Regions from separate parts of the Photobacterium sp. WH77 genome, predicted to be linked through region 2. Evidence: predicted binding sites of a transcription regulator. Region 2 holds the regulator's gene; the other holds the start of a gene.
What was found. Region 2 encodes CRP, which controls carbon source genes, mostly activating them, when cyclic AMP is high. Its sites were predicted from a motif close to TGTGANNNNNNTCACA; they were not measured.

Region 1: rppH (RNA pyrophosphohydrolase) is a predicted target of CRP. The motif match lies at 7,871-7,886, and genes of this name have one in related genera.

The regions. Positions count from the first base shown of each region.
Region 1 covers NZ_JAKLTE010000001.1:227,478-236,955, forward strand. The annotation lists gene lysS (lysine--tRNA ligase) at 1-875, shown strand, start outside; gene L6J37_RS00985 (hypothetical protein) at 1,091-1,498, shown strand; gene L6J37_RS00990 (sigma-54-dependent transcriptional regulator) at 1,694-3,022, shown strand; gene L6J37_RS00995 (PACE efflux transporter) at 3,028-3,453, opposite strand; gene L6J37_RS01000 (LysR family transcriptional regulator) at 3,561-4,442, shown strand; gene L6J37_RS01005 (hypothetical protein) at 4,877-5,122, shown strand; gene L6J37_RS01010 (NADP(H)-dependent aldo-keto reductase) at 5,212-6,246, opposite strand; gene L6J37_RS01015 (DUF6482 family protein) at 6,411-6,713, shown strand; gene mutH (DNA mismatch repair endonuclease MutH) at 6,726-7,406, opposite strand; gene rppH (RNA pyrophosphohydrolase) at 8,041-8,562, shown strand; gene ptsP (phosphoenolpyruvate--protein phosphotransferase) at 8,582-9,478, shown strand, end outside.
Region 2 covers NZ_JAKLTE010000007.1:17,463-26,940, forward strand. The annotation lists gene L6J37_RS09380 (phosphoribulokinase) at 1-862, opposite strand, end outside; gene L6J37_RS09385 (YheU family protein) at 990-1,211, opposite strand; gene L6J37_RS09390 (OsmC family protein) at 1,265-1,669, opposite strand; gene crp (cAMP-activated global transcriptional regulator CRP) at 1,944-2,576, shown strand; gene L6J37_RS09400 (hypothetical protein) at 2,758-2,967, shown strand; gene L6J37_RS09405 (DUF1338 domain-containing protein) at 3,038-3,832, opposite strand; gene astD (succinylglutamate-semialdehyde dehydrogenase) at 3,871-5,328, opposite strand; gene astA (arginine N-succinyltransferase) at 5,346-6,362, opposite strand; gene L6J37_RS09420 (aspartate aminotransferase family protein) at 6,499-7,716, opposite strand; gene L6J37_RS09425 (aminodeoxychorismate/anthranilate synthase component II) at 8,138-8,713, opposite strand; gene L6J37_RS09430 (ExeM/NucH family extracellular endonuclease) at 8,819-9,478, opposite strand, start outside.

The DNA.
Region 1 (9,478 bases), on a different contig from region 2:
GTCCGTTTATCACGCACCACAACGCGCTCGACATTGATATGTACCTGCGTGTTGCCCCTGAGCTGTACCTCAAGCGTCTGGTGGTCGGTGGTTTTGAGCGTGTATTCGAAATCAACCGTAACTTCCGTAACGAAGGTTTGTCGCCGCGCCATAACCCAGAATTCACTATGATGGAATTCTATATGGCGTATGCGGATTATCGTGATCTGATGGATCTGACCGAAGACATGCTGAGCTCTATTGCGCAGGATCTGTGCGGTTCCACTGGTCTGCCATATGGCGATGAAGTGATTGAATTTAAAGGTCCGTATCCGCGTCTGAGCATGCTGGACGCCATCAAGCAATATAACCCGAACCATGACACCATTCAGACCCTGACCTATGAGCAGGTGCAGGATCGTGATCTGATGGTGGGTATCGCGAAATCGCTGCACATTCAGGTTGAACCTTTCTGGACCTGCGGTCAGTTGCTGGAAGAAATCTTTGGTGAAACGGCCGAGCCTAAACTGCTGCAGCCAACATTCATCACTGAATATCCTGCTGATATTTCACCGCTGGCGCGCCGTAATGATGACAATCCGTTCATTACCGACCGTTTTGAGTTCTTCATTGGTGGCCGTGAAGTGGCCAACGGCTTCTCGGAGCTGAACGATGCAGAAGATCAGGACCAGCGCTTCAAAGCCCAGGTTGATGCCAAAGATGCCGGTGATGATGAAGCTATGTTCTACGACGCTGATTACATTACAGCGCTGGAACATGGTCTGCCACCAACGGCGGGTCAGGGGATTGGTATCGACCGCCTGGTGATGCTGTTTACCAACAGCCATACCATTCGTGACGTGATCCTGTTCCCGGCAATGCGTCCGCAGAACTGATGTGTTGAGACAATGCATCCCTTTAAGCCACTTCTGCAGAAGTGGCTTTTTTATGCCTTCAAAGCGACACAGGAGCGCGAAGTCGCGCAGCTGGCTGAAAGGTAAAACGTATTTCAGCGATGTTTAACATTTTTTGTTATCCGGTATAGATGATTTTATGAGTAAAGTGTCATAATTCAGGCTTTGTAGTGATGTGAACAACGTTAGGCTGATAAATGAAAAAAACGATCATTCCTGCTTTTGGCGCCATGGTGCTTACCGGCTGTGCAGCAATGGCACTGACTCAACCGCCGACAGAGTTTGTCGGTTCGCTACCTGAAGAGTGGAAACAAGAATTCACTAAGTTTAATGATTTACCTCCAGAGGGAGATCGGGGCGAAGTGCGTCAGTACCACTTTGACAGTGAGCGTTCACTGTTAACTATTATTCGCCAGTTACGCAGCACACGGTGGAACTGGCAGCTGGATGCGTCAAAAGTGAAGTCCGCTCTGGTTGATGTTGCCTGTGATAATTTTGGTGATGCCATTGCCATGGGGCTGGGGGTACGCTTTTGGTACACAGGTGCTGGCGGCTTTGTCAGTGAACCCGTGACGAACGAAGCCTGTATAGCAAAAAAATCCTAATCTCCATTTTTTAAACCTTATCCTCTTGAAGCCCTTCTGGAAATATCACCTGTTTTAGTTATTACAGGTGATATTTTTGTTATCTGGCGATCCTGTCTCTTATACTTGTTGAATACTGTTTTGCATTTTTATGATCAGAACCACTGTAGCAGTCTGGCTCCGAATGGTGCTGCTATCGCTGAAATGGGTGAATGAATGGGAATGGATGCGCGCAAGGATATCTGGCACGGTGAACTGGTGTTGCTCGGGGGACACACTATCCCCTGGCTGAATGCGTTGAAGCAGGCCGGATGGATTTGTCATCACTGTCACGATCTGCGGGCAGCAGAAACCTTATTACTTGAAACCGGCCCTTGCCTGGGGGTGGTTGATCTGAGCCATGATGATTTCAGTCTGCAGGCGATTGCCAGTCTGGTCAACCGGCACAAGCAGGTACGATGGCTGGCCCTGGTCAGAGACGAGCAGCTCAGCATCGAATCTGTCTGCCAGTTTATCGTCAGTTTTTGTATCGATTATTTTACCTCGCCGATTCCTGAATCCCAGTTGCTGAAAACTTTAGGCCACCAGCGCGGTATGCTGACACTGGAACGCAAAGTCTGGCCAAAGCTCGGTCACTTCGGCCAGCAGGGACTCCAGGGCAATACACCTGTCATGAAAAAGCTGCTGCAGCACGTGAAACGTCTGGCGGCGGCGGACATGCCGGTATTGATTCAGGGGGAGATAGGTACAGGCAAGGAAGTGGTTGCAGAGGCCATTTTTCAGGCTTCAACCCGCGCCAAAGGGCGTTTTGTTACCGTGAATTGCTCAAGTATCGGCCAGAGCTGGGCGGTGAAGGGAACTGAGTCTGAGTGCTGTTTTGAGGCGGCCAGAGACGGTGTGCTGTTTCTCAATGAAGTCACCTCATTACCTCAGGATCGCCAGCAAGAGCTGGTTCAGTGGCTGCAGGACGGGCGCTTTACCAAGGAAAACGGCTCTGAGGTCAGTGCTGAGCCCAGGCTGATCGCTGCGACACATTATCCGCTTGATACTTTAGTCAGCGAAGGGCGGCTGTGCAAAGCGCTTTTCTATCGGCTGAATGTGCTTAGCCTGACGGTACCGCCTCTGCGTGAGCGCGGAGACGATTTACTGATGCTGGCCGATGCATTGCTACTCAAGTATGCCCGCCAGTATAACTGCGGAGTGAAAGCATTTTCTGACAATGCCAGACAGGCCATAGTCACCTATAACTGGCCTGGCAATGTACAGGAGCTGATCGGGCGAATAAAACGGGCAGTGCTGCTGACAGAGCAGAAGAATATTGAGGCCGATCATCTTGAGCTGCCAAGGCAGGCCGATGATAAACAGAGTTTGAAAAAAATCCGGGAAGAATCAGAGCGCAGCGCCTTGTTAAGTGTACTGGAGAATAACCGGGGACAAATTTCAGCGGCGGCCCGTGAGCTTGGCGTATCCCGCGCCACTATGTACCGGCTGCTTAACAAACATGACTTGATCCCGCCACCGCGGGATCTGAGCCAGAATTCTTAACCACGTCAGGCCGTCTGTGTTTCAGGCAGTGGAAACACTTTGTCGTAGGTCAGGTTATAAACATATGCGTAAATCAGATAGAAGATCACCAGGCCAATATCCATCACCAGCGCCTGCCATAAACCGATCTCCAGCCACCAGGCCATGATAGGCAGCGTCAGCCACAACAGACAGAGCTCAAAGCCCAGCGCATGCACCATGCGGTGTTTGGTGCTTTTGTGCACATGGCCAGCATACTTCAGCATGGCTTTATCAAACCACAGGTTATAGACATAGTTCCAGACGGTGGCAATCACTGAGAACACAATGCCCAACAGTCCAATTTTGGCCATGTCGAACCCAAATCCCTGACTCAGCACCAGGGTGATGAGCACCAGCGCAATCAGTTCAAAACCGACGGCATGACGAATTCTGTCCCAATGCGTACGCATACTCTTAACCTCTTAGTGAAAAACGTAACCGGGGGATATACTAAGTTAAATACAGATAGATAAAAGTTAGTTACTATCGTAATAACAGATAGGTTAAGGGTTTTAAATTGGACTTCTCTCTTGAACAGCTCAGGGCATTTGTCACCGCGGCGGAAACGGGGTCGTTTTCGGCCGCGGCCCGCAAGCTGGGTAAAGCGCAGTCGGTTATCAGCACAGCTATCGCTAATCTGGAGACGGATTTCAACCTGATACTGTTTGATCGCAGCGGTAAATGGCCGGTGCTGACACCTAATGGTGACGCCTTACTGGTTAAAGCCAGGCGGGTGCTGGCACAGTGCGGGGAGCTGCAAGTGGCTGCCGACAGTTTTCAGCAGGGGGTGGAGCCCAAGTTAACCCTGGTGGTGGAATCAATGGCGATGATCCCGGCACTGGCAGACACGTTGCAGCAGTTTGAATCCAGCTTTCCGTTCGTGGAGGTAGAAATTCTGACTGTAGGCATGGGCGATGTGGTGAAACTGCTCAATGAAGGCCGGGCACAGCTGGCGCTTATGGTGCAGTTGTCTTTCCTGCATTCTGATATCGCTGTCCATGGCCTGGGACAGATTGATGTCTGGTGTGTGGCGGCCAGTAATCATCCACTGGCGGCACTGCAACAGGTGGATTGGCCGGATCTCAGACAATACCGGCAAATATTACTGACAGGCCGCTATGGTCAGGACAGCGAAGAATGGCGGGTTTCTGATGCTATCTGGCGAACCGAGCACATTCTGTCTGCGCTGGAACTGGTTCAGCGAGGGATCGGCTGGACAGTATTACCCGCTGACATGGTCAGAGACAGAGTGCTGGCCGGGCAGGTCGTCAGACTGGAACCTGCCTTTGAGGCACAGGCATGGAAGCAACCGATAGATCTGGCATGGAGCAGCCGGCATGCTTTGGGTCCGGCGGGCAAAGCGCTGCTGACTATGATGAAAACCATGAAACTGTCCTGACAGAAACTGGACGGCTGAATGGTATCTGCACTGAAAAAGAGGAATGCGCTGACATTTTAAGCTAAACAAAGAAATCTATCTGGCTTGGCCTGCAGTCTTGTGCATTCGGTGGAGTATTTCCCTTTTTATCCTGTAATCCAAAATAACTTCTTGTTTTTGATGTACTATCAGGCAAAAATAACACCCATATCACATCATTCTATCTTATAACCAGGAGGAACACACAATGAGCACATTCAATACTAAATGTCTGCGTCCTGCTGGTGTTAAGGATCACACTTCCCATCAGCACTGAGATCATCGATCTTAGTTACTTTTTACAGTAATACACTCTGTAAATGGGCCGCGGATACGTCTGTCGCGGCTAGTATGTTGTCAGCCTGAAAACGGTCGTATTTGCGTCCCTCCATTTTATCAACCTGGAGAGCACACTTATGCGCCAATCAGTCTATTTACGTTTTGCTGTTTTACTTATCCGTCTTGATTTACACCGTGAAGAAGAAGCATGGCGTCGCGAGCACCGACGTATGCAGGTTCATCTGCCACATTTATCGCCACATATTCTCAAAGATATGGGCATCGACAAAGACCTGCGTGTGGATTCAGCCCTGGTCAGTCTGCGAGTCAGCCGTAAAACACGTCATCTGAGGCGAGCGTTGAGGTGGCGAAGTCTGACGTAATCTCTGGCCTTACTCTGCGGAGTAAGGTCTGAAGAACACTGATAGCCCCCATTTAGATGGGGGCTTTTTTTCAGTTTGGAAAAATAGGGTTAAGGGCAAGGATTCGAATAGGTGATGCCAACTTGTTCTAAGTCTGCCAGGACGTCTGCACTGAGTTCCACCGACAGGCTGTCGATGTTGGCCTCAAGCTGAGACAGGCTGGTTGCACCAATCAGGGTTGAGGCATTAAACGGCTGCTGGTTAACAAAGGCCAGGGCCATTTGCGCCGGATCCAGACCGTGTTTTCTTGCCACTTTGACATAGGCTTCCGTGGCAGCCACACCTTGCGGCGTGAAATAACGGACAAAGCGGTCAAACAGCGAACAGCGGGCACCGTCGGGTTTTTTGCCATTGAGGTACTTACCGCTTAGGGTGCCGAAGGCCATCGGAGAATAAGCCAGTAATTTTACCCCTTCATAATGGCTGATTTCAGCCAGACCTACTTCAAAGCTGCGGTTGAGCAGGTTATAGGGGTTCTGAATGGTCACCACCCGTGGCAGGTCATGCTTCTCAGCCAGGCGCAGGAAAGACATCACACCCCATGGGGTCTCGTTAGACAAGCCGATGTAGCGAATTTTGCCTGCCCGTACCAGTTCAGCCAGTGCCTCAAGTGAGTCTGTCAGCGTGACACCGGTATTGGCGTCGGGATAAGGGTAATTGAGCTTGCCAAAGCAATTGGTTTCTCGCTGGGGCCAGTGCAACTGATACAGATCGATATAGTCTGTTTGCAATCTTTCCAGGCTGTTTTCAACGGCTTCGTGAATATTTCGCCAGTCGAGTGCCATATTGTCGCGGATGTGGGGGACATTACGGGGGCCGGCGACTTTGGTCGCCAGAATCACTTGGTCGCGTTTACCTGATTTCTTCAGCCAGCTGCCGATATAGGCTTCGGTCAGCCCCTGAGTGTCAGCTTTCGGCGGTACCGGATACATTTCAGCGGTATCAATCAGGTTGATACCGCGCTCCAGAGCAAAATCAAGTTGGCTGTGTGCCTCGGCTTCAGTATTTTGCTCACCAAAAGTCATGGTGCCCAGGCCAATCTGGCTGACTTCAAGGTTTGAATGGGGGATCTTATGGTATTTCATTTGCCCTCCTTGGACCGCAAATTCTCCCTGACTATAACCTAGGAAAGGGTTACTGAGAAGCCGCAGTAAAATGAAGCAGTTATCTCATAGGCTGCACAGTCAAACCTTGCTGATACGCGAATGTTCGCACATAGTTAAAACAGTTCCCTTGAAAAGGAGTGATCATGAAACTGTCCCAATTCAGGCACTGGGTAAAGTCACCCGGAGAAGAGGTCCCTAAGTGCGTACTGACCAGTTATGCGGGTCGGGCTGATTATCTTATGGAAGTTGAATATAAACATCATCTTGAGCCATTAAAGGATGACGATGACAACATGCTGCATTTTCAGACTATGGAGCAGGTGAGGGATTTTCTGCGGCCACTTGGGATCAAGTCGATCACATTAAGGACGATTGATCCTCATGATGAATTCTCACTGGATGGTAAACCTGAGTGTTGCCAGGATGACATGACTATCAATGTATAGTCCGCTCTGTTATCAGAGCATAAAGTGGCGTTTGAGCAGTTCGGCGGTGAACTGGGTTTTGAGGTAAAAACCCCGGGGCAAGGTTTTGATCGGGTGGCCGTCTGCGCCGTAAGCATCGGTCTGTACTCTGCTGTTGGCGGCTTTGGGTCTCAGCTGCAGGACTTCACCATGGCGGGCTGTAATCTGCTCCACTTTTCCCAGTACGATCAGTTCCATCAGCTCTTCCCAGTCCTGGCGTAACCGGGCTTCTTCGTCGGCAGATGGACTCCACAACAGAGGAGAGCCGACATGGCGTTCAGTCAGCGGGATTTCACGCTCACCTTCTACGGGGATCCACAGGACCCGGGCGAGTTTGTGCCGGATATGGCTGTTTTCCCAGTTCACGCCCTGCAAGCCAATCAGAGGGGCAACGCAGACAAAGGTGGTTTCCAGTGGTTTGCCCAGATGGCTGATGGGAATAGTTTTGAGTTCAATGCCCAAATTGGCGAAATCAGGGACGGGCTGGCTGCCTGCCGTTGCCCCCAGATGCCATTCCAGCAACTGGCCCACCCAGCCTTTATCCCGGCGCAGATCCGGTGGGGCGATTTGTCCTGCCAGCTCAGCCAGCTCACCCAGAGTAAAGCCGGCCAGCGCCTGTGCCCGGCTGAGGAGTTCTGATTCTGAGTTAGGAGCGGGTTGTCTGGAGATCGTCATTAGGATGAGTAACTTTTCAAAAACGTGGCTATGCATTTTAACACATTTGATGCTTTGTGCTGCTGAATGACTGTCGGCTTGATCAGACTGTTTGCGTAGGATCCTGGGATTAAGATATCCACAGGTACTTTTTTGAACAATGTGTCTACTGTGTGAGCTGGACGTATTCACAGGGTTTTGTGCAGTATTTAAACGCCTTTGCGATGATTATTTGACCATTAATCATCAGAGCGTGTGGATAAAGCCGAGGGTGGTTGATCTTTGACCAGTGGCAATGATCCTCTGGAAAGTCATTTAATCTGTAGCTGTATTTTAAATTCAATATCTACGTAAGTGATTGATTTTTAGTTATTTGTTGTTTTTTGTGCACTAGTGACGCAGTTGTTTGGATCCTGATTTATTGTTGATTAAATGGACAATAGGAGAGCTTCTACACACAACTATCCACAGAAAGCGTGAATAAATGTGGGAGAGGTCTCATTTCTTTGTTTATAACCTCTGAATTCCTCTTAAGTTATCCATAAAGTGAGTGCTAGGTAGGAAAAAACAGTGATTGATGACAATGAATGTTTACCCTGAGGCTAATTCTGTGAAAAAATCACTGTTAATTGATATTTTTACTTGAGGTCGTCCAGTGATTGATGGCGATGGATATCGCCCTAATGTGGGGATAGTTATCTGTAACAGCCATGGCCAGGTATTTTGGGCTCGACGATATGGACAACACTCTTGGCAGTTTCCACAAGGCGGTATTGATGAAGGGGAAACCCCGGAACAGGCCATGTACCGTGAACTGTATGAGGAAGTGGGTCTGACCAAAAAAGACGTCAGGATTCTGGCATCCAGCCGCCATTGGCTGCGATACAAGTTGCCTAAACGTCTGGTAAGGTGGGATTCCAAACCAGTTTGTATCGGACAAAAGCAAAAGTGGTTTTTGCTGAGTCTGGAATGCGATGAGTCTAAGGTGAACATGCAGCGTGGCAGTACACCGGAGTTCGATGGCTGGCGTTGGGTCAGCTACTGGTATCCGGTTCGTCAGGTTGTGTCCTTTAAACGGGACGTTTATCGCCGGGCGCTGAAAGAGTTCGCGGCGATGGCGATGCCTTTCAAGGAGCGCAAGGAACGCAAGTTAAAACGTAAACACAAGCGGAGTTAACCTAGGGAAAGTAACGCTTATGCTGACCCAGCTAAGAGAAATTGTAGAGAAAGTGGCCAGTGCTCCGACATTACTCGAGGCGCTGGATCTGCTGGTCGTCAGTATTTGCCAGGCAATGAAGACTGAGTGCTGCTCAGTCTACATTGTTCACGAACACCGCAAGCAATATATGCTCATGGCTACCCAGGGGCTGACCAAGCCTTCTTATCAGGTCGGGCTTGGGTTTGATGAAGGCCTGGTCGGTCTGGTTGGCCGTCAGGCTGAGCCTGTCAATGTGGCCGATGCGCGCCAGCACCCTAACTTCAAACATATCCCAGGGACCAACGAAGAAACCTTCCGCTCCTTTTTCGGCACACCCATTATCCATCAGCGTAAAGTCCTCGGTGTATTGGTTATCCAGCAACGCGATATGCGTGAATTCACTGAAAGTGAAGAGTCGTTCATGGTGACACTGGCCGCACAGCTGGCGGTAATTCTGGCGCATGCCAAAGCGCAGGGTATGTGGCCAGGCCAGCGTGACGGACTGCATTTAACCGGTTCGGCCGCATCGACCGGGGTTGCCATCGCCAAAGCCTGGTGGGATGACAACCAGCCTCGGTTGGAAGCTGTGTCACCGGCCTCCTGTCTGGACAGAGAGTTTGAACAGGAACGCCTGAGCATTGCCATTGAGATGGCGAGTAATGAATTTCGCCGGTTGCGAAAACGCTTTGACAGCGAGCTGCACAAAGACACCCTGGCGATTTTTGATCTTTTCAGCCACTTGCTCAATGATCCCATGCTGCGTAAGGATCTGTTTTCCAAAGTGGCGGGCGGCGATCAGGCCGAATGGGCCGTCAGGCAGACAGTGGAGGCCTACTCTGTCCGCTTTGCCAATATGAAGGATGATTATCTGCGTGAACGGGCGCACGATATTCGC
Region 2 (9,478 bases):
TCTTACCTGTGTCAATTAACTGCTGGATGAGTGGCCGCATGATCAGCTCCATCGCAAAGCTCATTTTACCGCCCGGCACCACCAGGGTATTGTGGCGCGACATAAACGATCCCTGAATCATCGCCAGCAGATACGGAAAATCCACGTTTTTGATGCCGCGAAAACGGATCACCACAAAACTCTCGTCCAGACTGGGGATCGCTTTGGCACTGACAGGGTTCGAAGTATCCACCGTCGGCACACGCTGAAAGTTGATATGGGTACGGGAGAACTGTGGCGTGATGTAATTCAGGTAATCATCCATCGAGCGAACAATGGACTCCATCACCGCCTCGCGGGAATGGCCGCGATCCCGGGTATCACGGACGATTTTCTGAATCCACTCCAGGTTAACAATAGGCACCATGCCAATCAGCAGATCCACATGCTGTGCCACGTTGACATCACCGTCCACCACACCGCCATGAAGCCCTTCATAAAACAGCAGGTCGGTATTTTCCGGCAAATCCTGCCAGGGGGTGAATGTGCCCGGCATCTGGTTATACGGCACGGCCTCGTCAAAGGTGTGCAGGTAACGGCGAAACTTGCCGCTGCCGTCTTCGCCATACTGGCGGAAAAAGTTGCCCAACTGAGCAAAGTCGTTGGCCTGCGGGCCAAAATAACTGATATGACGGCCTTGCTCTTTGGCTTTACGGATCTCCACATCCATTTCAGGACGGGTGAACCGGTGGAAACTGTCCCCTTCCAGCCAGGCCGCATGAATGTTCAACATGTTAAACATTTTACGGAAGGCTTCTGAGGTGGTGGACGTTCCTGCTCCGGAGGAACCTGTTACTGCAATGATCGGGTGTTTTGCAGACATGACATACCTTGTCGTTAATCCTAACGGAATCAGTTAGTAACAGGGCCAGAGAAAGCAGTCAAGTTTCACGGGCCCGTTCATCGGCGTCAGCTTCCGTTTTCTGCTGCCGCTTTTCATTATGGCAGCTTTATTCTGCGCTCAGTGAACGGCGCAGTTTAATATCAACCGTCTCATGGAGTTCAGAGAACATAATCACGGCCTCGCCGCTGTCCAGTTGCTGTCTGACTCTGGCGACTTTCTGCTCCAGACTCAGCTCGCGTTCGCCATAGTCCGTGCCTTCGCGCAGAACAAAGTGTTCTATCAAATTATCGAGTGTCTCGGGATCCAATTCTTGCCAGGGGATGATCATACTACTCACCGAAAAATAAGGGGGAAAACCGGCACGGCTTTCCCGAAACACCATTAAGCGGCGACGATTTCATAAGAATGTGTCAGCGTGACACCTTTGCCCAGCATCAGGCACACAGAGCAATATTTTTCCAGCGAATCACCGACCGCTTTGGCCACCAGCGCTTCATCAAGATCATGGCCTGTCACCACGAAATGCAGATTGACCGAGGTAAAATAACGCGGTGCCTGCTCGCGGCGCTCTGAGGTCATGTTTGCTTCGCAGGCCGTGATGGCCTGGCCGGCACTTTTCAGGCCGTCGACCACATCGACGGAGCTGCAACCGCCCGCTGCCATCAGCACCAGTTCCATCGGACTCGGTGCCGTATTGCCGCCGTTGCCGTCCATGACCACACTGTGGCCCGAGTTTGACTGGCCGACAAAAGTCAAACCTTCTACCCATTTAACACGTGATTGCATGCGATGCTCCTTACTACTCAAACCCGCATTTAAAAACTAAGTCACAACTGTGTGATCATGTGCACAGTAAAGCGTCCAAAATGTGCATTTATCGTCACCCAATATCAAGCAATGCGTGTCGAAAAAAGTTAAACTCTTGGACTGAATGTTCACATGCGCTTGCAGCCCAGCCGTTGACTGAATATCCTAGTTGGCAAACAATGATATTGTTATACCCAACCCCAATTCAAGGAATGACGTTGTTGGGCAACACACTGCAGAGGAAGTTAGTAATATGGTTCCAGGTAAACCGCAAACAGATCCAACCTTGGAGTGGTTCCTTTCTCATTGCCACATTCATAAGTACCCTTCAAAGAGTACACTGATCCATGCTGGCGAGAAAGCAGAGACCCTCTACTACATCGTTAAAGGCTCCGTTGCCGTTCTTATCAAGGACGAAGAAGGCAAAGAGATGATTCTGTCCTACCTCAACCAGGGCGACTTCATCGGTGAGCTTGGCCTGTTTGAAGAAGGCCAGGAGCGTACTGCCTGGGTTCGTGCAAAAACACCATGTGAAGTGGCAGAGATTTCCTTTAAGAAATTCCGTCAGCTGATCCAGGTCAACCCGGATATTCTGATGCGACTGTCTGCTCAGATGGCTCGCCGTCTGCAAGTCACCAGCCAGAAAGTTGGCGACCTGGCGTTCCTGGATGTTACCGGTCGTATTGCCCAGACACTGCTGAATCTGGCCAAACAACCTGATGCCATGACCCACCCGGACGGCATGCAGATCAAAATCACCCGTCAGGAAATCGGCCAGATCGTAGGCTGTTCCCGTGAAACCGTTGGCCGCATCCTCAAGATGCTGGAAGAGCAGAACCTGATTTCTGCCCACGGCAAAACCATAGTGGTTTACGGCACTCGCTGATCACTCAGCTGTGATGCAGCCAATGTGAGTATAAGAAAAGCCGCCAGTGCGGCTTTTCTTGCATTTGCACACCCTCCCCCGGCTTTGCATCGTGTTCCTCTAGTCACCTCACAGTTTTTCAGTTGCCTTCCTCATTCCTATTGCTACATTTGGCATATCAGTTTTATGTGGATGCAGCGATATGGATATCGAACGTTTTGCCCCGAATGCGCAGCACAGCCAGGTGCCAACCCGCCCTGTGGTCACTATGGGCCGCTTCCTCACAGCATCAGTGGAAATGACAGGGTTTCAGTCACCCCGTCAGTTACTGGAACAGGAAGCCGGTCTGCACGCCGGGATCCTGAGTCGTGACAACGATGCCTGGGTGCTGCCTTTGGATCAGCAGCACTGACACCAACAGCCTGACCTAAAAAAACAGCGACCAAAGGCCGCTGTTTAAGGTGTTTTTCAGTCAGGCTGAATCACATATTGGTACTTTCGAAGATTTTGTCGGCTGACGCTTCGACAAAGCCCGGATAGAGTTCCCCGTCTGCCTGATGGTAGCGCTTGGCGAACTCATAAAAACCACCGGGAATTGTGCGAACACCGTCGGTGAAGGACACATCAACACGGTCAGCCATAGTGGATGACTGCTCCAGCATCACTGCCGGATTGCCTTTCACTTCGCCGCCGGCTTCATTAATGCTGAACCCGTTGTGGCGCAGCAAGCTGTTAACCGCCGCCACTTCCGTGAACTGCTCCAGCTGATTGACGCTTACCGTAAAGTGATTGGCGCCGTAACCGTGAGCGGCCACCCAGCCGGCATACTCGCTTTCCGCGGCCAGCATTTCATAGGTCGCAAAATCCAGCTCCCACAAACGGCCGTTATAGAGGAAAGACGCATCATCCATTGCACCGTCAGGGATCTGCTTTACCAGCGCACGCACCGTGTTCTGCAGTTGTGCAGAGCACTGACCAACCAGCAGTTCACTGATAAACACTTTCGGGGCAGCCGGATTCGGGTGCTCGAAGTGCTCCGCGTACAGTTTCTTCTGCTCGAAATGGTAGGTGCCGCACGGCTTGTAGCCAATGGCGATAAAAGGTGCAGCCAGAACATCCAGACTGACACCAGGCAGATTAAAGGTACGCAACGCAATATGATCATTCTGCAGAGGCTCTTCCTCTGTCAGCAGATCGTGTACCTGCGCCGCCGACGGACAAAGACGGGTAGTAAAGTCCTGCCACAGGGCATCAAACAATTTTTCCACTCTTTCCATGATGCGGTTCCCCTTCGAAAATACGGGTTAAGTATGAATTACAGTTGGATCCCTGGAGACAGCTGTGCCGGCAATTCGGTTGCCTCACCTTCCATAGATGCCATTGGGTATGCACAGTAATCCGCAGCGTAGTAAGCACTCGGACGCAAATTACCCGAGGCACCCGGACCACCGAACGGCGCATCGCCGCTGGCACCGGTCAACTGGCGGTTACGGTTGACGACGCCCGCACGGATATGATCGATAAAGTATTCCCACTCACTGTCGTCAGTAGAAACCAGACCGGCTGACAAGCCGTAACGGGTATTGTTCGCCATCTCGACCGCCTGAGGCAGTTCCTGATAACGCGCCACCTGCAGCAGCGGCCCGAAGTATTCTTCATCCGGCAGTTCGGCTATCTTGCTGACTTCAATGATGCCCGGAGTCACTATGGCGCCCTGGCCGCGATCGGCTTTCAGCAGCGGCTCGCCGCCCATAGCAATCAGACGCTCCTGGGCTGCCACGATATTATCGGCAGCCAGAGTCGAAATTTGCGGGCCCATGAAAGGTTGCGGCTCGGCAAACGGACCGTCCACCTTAATGGCTTTGGCCGCTTCGACCAGCGCCGTAACCAGTGCATCACCTTCTGCCCCTTCAGGGACATAGAGGCGACGGGCACAGGTACAACGCTGTCCGGCACTGATGAAAGCCGACTGGATAATGGTGTACACAGTAGACTTCAGATCACCGTACGCCTTGGAGATAACCATAGGGTTGTTGCCGCCCATCTCCAGCGCCAGCATTTTACCCGGCTGGCCGGCAAACTGACGGTGCAGGATATGACCTGTATTGGCGCTGCCGGTAAACAGCAGACCGTCAATACCGGCAGACTGTGCCAGGGCTTCACCGGTTGCACGTGCACCCTGAACCAGATTAAGCACACCGGCTGGCAGACCCGCCTGCTCCCATAATCTGATGGTTTCTTCCGCCACTTTTGGCGTCAGATCAGAAGGCTTAAACACCACGGTGTTCCCCGCCAGCAGCGCAGGTACAATATGTCCATTTGGCAGGTGGCCGGGGAAATTATACGGACCGAATACCGCCATCACGCCCAGCGGACGGTGACGCAGTACGGCTTTGGTGCCAGCCACGTCTTTTTCACGCTCACCGGTACGCTCATTGTAAGCACGCAGAGAAATCGCAATCTTACCCACCATGGCACCGGCTTCAGTGCGCGTTTCCCACAGCGGTTTGCCGGTTTCTTCGGCGATAGTGCGGGCAATGTGCTCGCTGTTGTCTTTGACCAGGGCAGCGAAGCACTCAACGATAGCCTGACGCTCTTCCAGGCGGGTATGACGCCAGGTAACCAGTGCCTGACGTGCGCTGGCCACAGCCTGCTCAACCTGCTCGGTTGTGGCACTCTTACCTTCCCAGATCACTTCACCGCTGAATGGGTTCAGCGACTGCATCGCTTCGCCCTGACCGGCTTGCCAGTTGCCTGCAATCCATTGTGTCATTTTGTATTCCACCCTAGTTATTGAGCAATCAGGCGAACCTGATCCCCGTTTTTCACTTCTAACACCTTGGCCATTTCCGGAGAAATGATGGCCAGATTACGTTCACCATCCAGTGCCGCTTTACCTACCGTTGCACGGAAACCGGCAAAACGGGTATTACTGATGATGTAATTATGCGAGCTGTGATGTTCGCCGATCTCAACCGTACAGCGCTGAGATGCACGGACCGACTCAATATGGCGAAGATCGCACTCCACCGTGGGGCCGGCATCAAAAATATCGACATAGCCACGGTTGACGAAACCTTCCGCTTCCAGCAATTTTAGCGCCGGGCGCGTATTGTCGTGCACCTGTCCAATCACGGCCTGGGCCTCTTTGCTCAGCAGGTTGACGTAAATGGGCAATTTCGGCATCAGATCGGCAATAAATTCTTTCTTGCCGATACCTGTCAGGTAATCGGCTTCGACGAAATCAATCGAGAAAAAGTGCTCTTTCAGCCATTCCCAGAACGGGGAATTTCCCTGCTCATCTGATACACCGCGCATTTCGGCAATCACAGTGTCAGAAAAACGGTGGCTGTGCTCGGCCAGCATAAGGAAACGGCACTTGGACAGCAGCTTTCCGTTCAGTCCCTGACGCCACTGAGGGCGCAGGAATAAGGTGCACAGTTCACTCACACCCGTGTAGTCATTACCGAACGTCAGTACCTTCAGCACTTTGTGCACATCCAGATGATGTGAATTATGGACCAGGGTGCTGAGGTGATAAGTATAGAATGGGTTATCCAGTCCGACTGCCGCTTCCAGGGCGGTCGTACCAGCAATTTCGCCTGTCTCAGTGTCTTCCGCCACCATGAGGTAGCCTTCCGGACCCGGTGCAGTGACGTCTTTATTAAAGCTTTCCACTGAATGCGCGATCCGATTGCTGAGGATCTCCTCATTAACCGGCAATGATGTGAAGCCGTGACCTGATTCGTCGGCGCACATCATCAGTGCAGGTAAATCAGCTTTTGTAATTGGACGTATAACCAGCATCGAACTCCCTCCTGATGCAGGTAGCAACACAGGTTGCTAACTCTGAATATCTGTAATTTCTTTCTCTTCTAAAAACTACCCCGGGCGACACCCGGGGCAGCAAGCAGGGCAAGCTATTGTGCCTGCCCTTGTCTTATTATTGGTTGTAAAGCTTGGCGATGGCACGTTCCAGACGGGCCAGACCTTCTTCGACATCCGATTTTTCAATCACCAGAGAAGGCGTGAAACGCACGACATTGGTACCGGCTACCAGCACCATCAGACCTTCTTCACCAGCAGCCAGTAGCACATCACGTGCACGGCCCTGCCACTCAGCATTCAGTGCAGCGCCCAGCAACAGGCCTTTACCGCGTACTTCAGCGAAGATAGGGTACTGAGCATTGATTTTCTCAATCCCGTCGCGGAACCATTGCTCACGCTCTTTAACACCGGCCAGTACTTCCGGCTTGCTGACTTCGTCAACCACAGCTTCTGCCACGGCACAGGCCAGCGGGTTACCGCCGTAAGTCGAACCGTGAGTACCGATTTTCAGGTGCTGTGCCAGCTCAGTGGTGGTCAGCATGGCACCAATCGGGAAGCCGCCACCCAGCGATTTCGCTGTGCTCAGGATGTCAGGCGTCACGCCCAGACCCTGATACGCATAGAATTCACCGGTACGGCCGTTACCTGTTTGTACTTCATCGAAAACCAGCAGCGCGTTGTGCTTGTCACACAACTCACGCACACCCTGGATAAATTCCTGAGTCGGAGAGACGATACCGCCTTCGCCTTGCAGCGGCTCCATCATGACAGCACAGGTGCGGTCAGAGATGTGTGCTGCCAGCGCGTCCAGATCGTTGTAAGGCAGGTGTGTGACCGCCTGAGGCTTAGGACCGAAACCGTCAGAGTATGCCGCCTGGCCACCTACGGTCACAGTGAAAAAAGTACGGCCGTGGAAACCTTGTTTAAAGGCGATGATTTCATCTTTTTCCGGACCGAATTTGTCGGCGGCATAACGGCGCGCCAGTTTCAGTGCAGCTTCGTTCGCTTCAGCACCAGAGTTGGCAAAGAAGACTTTCTCGGCAAAGCTGACTTCCGTCAGTTTTTTCGCCAGGCGCAGTGCCGGCTCATTGGTCATGACGTTGCTCAGGTGCCAAATTTTCTCACCCTGCTCTTTCAGTGCTGACACCATAGCCGGGTGGCAATGGCCCAAGCAGCTCACCGCGATACCACCGGCGAAATCGATGTACTCACGATCATCCTGGTCCCACACACGGGCACCTTTACCTTTCACCGGGATGATTTGCATTGGGGCATAACAAGGTACCATGACCTCATCAAAGGTTTGACGTCCTACTTTTTGATCCGTCGCCATTATACTTTCCTTCTGTGTATATCGCTTTGCGCATAGTATTTACATAATTTTAACCGATTCCAATAGCAGAAAATGTTTTTCCTTTGCGGAAAGTGCGTCATATAACTGCGATGGATACATATTTATGCGCGAGTAAGGAAAACTTATTAAGACGATTTTAAGGAAAGGTGTTTTTCCCTGTAGGAATCAATGCCCCTGTTCATGATTTGGCCAAATGCATAAGCTTGCGACAAAGGCCGGATGAATATTTTTCAGTCAATGTTAAGAAAAGTGATGCAGATCGCGCTTGTGAGACAGCCAAAATCGCTAAAAACACCCATTAGAAAGACTAATGGCTCATTAGCCAAGCCACATTTGACAAGGCCTGGCAGCGAAAAAAGAGAAAGAAAGGGGCAGATAACAAGAGAGGTAAAAGCCGGTTTCAGCGACGCAGAAAATTAGCCAGCAGCTGATGACCCTGCTCAGTAAGAATACTTTCCGGGTGGAACTGAACACCTTCCAGCGGCAAAGTGCGATGGCTGATGCCCATAATCTCATCCGGCTTGCCGTCTTTTTCTGTCCATGCCGTGACTTCGAAACAGTCAGGTAAGCTATCGGCCTGCACCACCAGCGAGTGATAACGGGTCACCGTCAGGGGATTATTCAGACCGCAAAACACACTGTGGTTATTGTGTCGCACCGGGGAGGTTTTGCCGTGCATAACCTGCCGGGCGCGCACGACTTTGGCGCCAAAGACCTGCGCCATCGACTGATGTCCCAGGCAGACTCCCAGGATCGGCAGTTTGCCAGCAAAATGAGCAATCGCCGCCAGGGAAATACCGGCATCATCCGGGGTACACGGGCCAGGGGAGATCACCAGATGGGACGGCGCCAGCGCAGCAATCCCCGCCAGATCTATCTCATCATTACGGACCACCTTCACCTCAGCACCCAGCTCACAGAAATACTGGTACAGGTTGTAGGTAAAAGAGTCGTAATTATCAATGATCAACAGCATAAGTCTCCCTGCCCTGGCAAAATCGGCGCCCTATTTTGCAACAGGGAGGGAGAAAGGCAAGCAGGATTGCCTCCTGCCGGCCTTTTTAGCGCCAAAAGCGCAGGATCAGTGCTTCATCTGACAGCTGTCACCGTTATACACAGCTTTCAGGCGGCCGGTTAAGCGCAGCGGCGCGTAGCTGCAAGGCACTTCGAACACCCCGTAAGCCAGCAGGCTCAGGCTCACCTGATCGCCGGCAGCAATGCCGACATGGTTTAAGAACACATTGTCCTCCCGGTAGCGACGCTGCTTGCCCGGCATCAGCCATGTTTGTGTACTGTCCCAGTACCAGCGATTGAATACCGGATAAACGGGATGGGCACTCTTGTTTTTGAACGTCAGCTGAAACCGGCGCGGATCAGGCTGTGCATAGCGCAGGCTGACCACCACAGGATCATGGTCTGAGGCAGAAAAGGGCCCGGCCGATTTCACCAGATCCCCTGTGTGCTTATCTGAGTACTCAAACAAACTACTTTCGACCGAATTGATGTGCCACTCTTCAATACCCGCCACTTTCCCGGCCAGCGACAGGTTAGCCAGTGCGTGATCCAAACTGCCCAGCTCTCCCTCATAGCTGTAGGAATAAGCCGGCACGTCGTGGCCTTTGTCGGCCAGATTCACCAGGCCCAGCCCTTTGCCTGCTTCCACACCGTGCTCATGCAGCACTTTACCGGCTACCGAAGTGCCGGAAGCCGACAGTATCTTGCGCTCTGCACTGGCCGGATC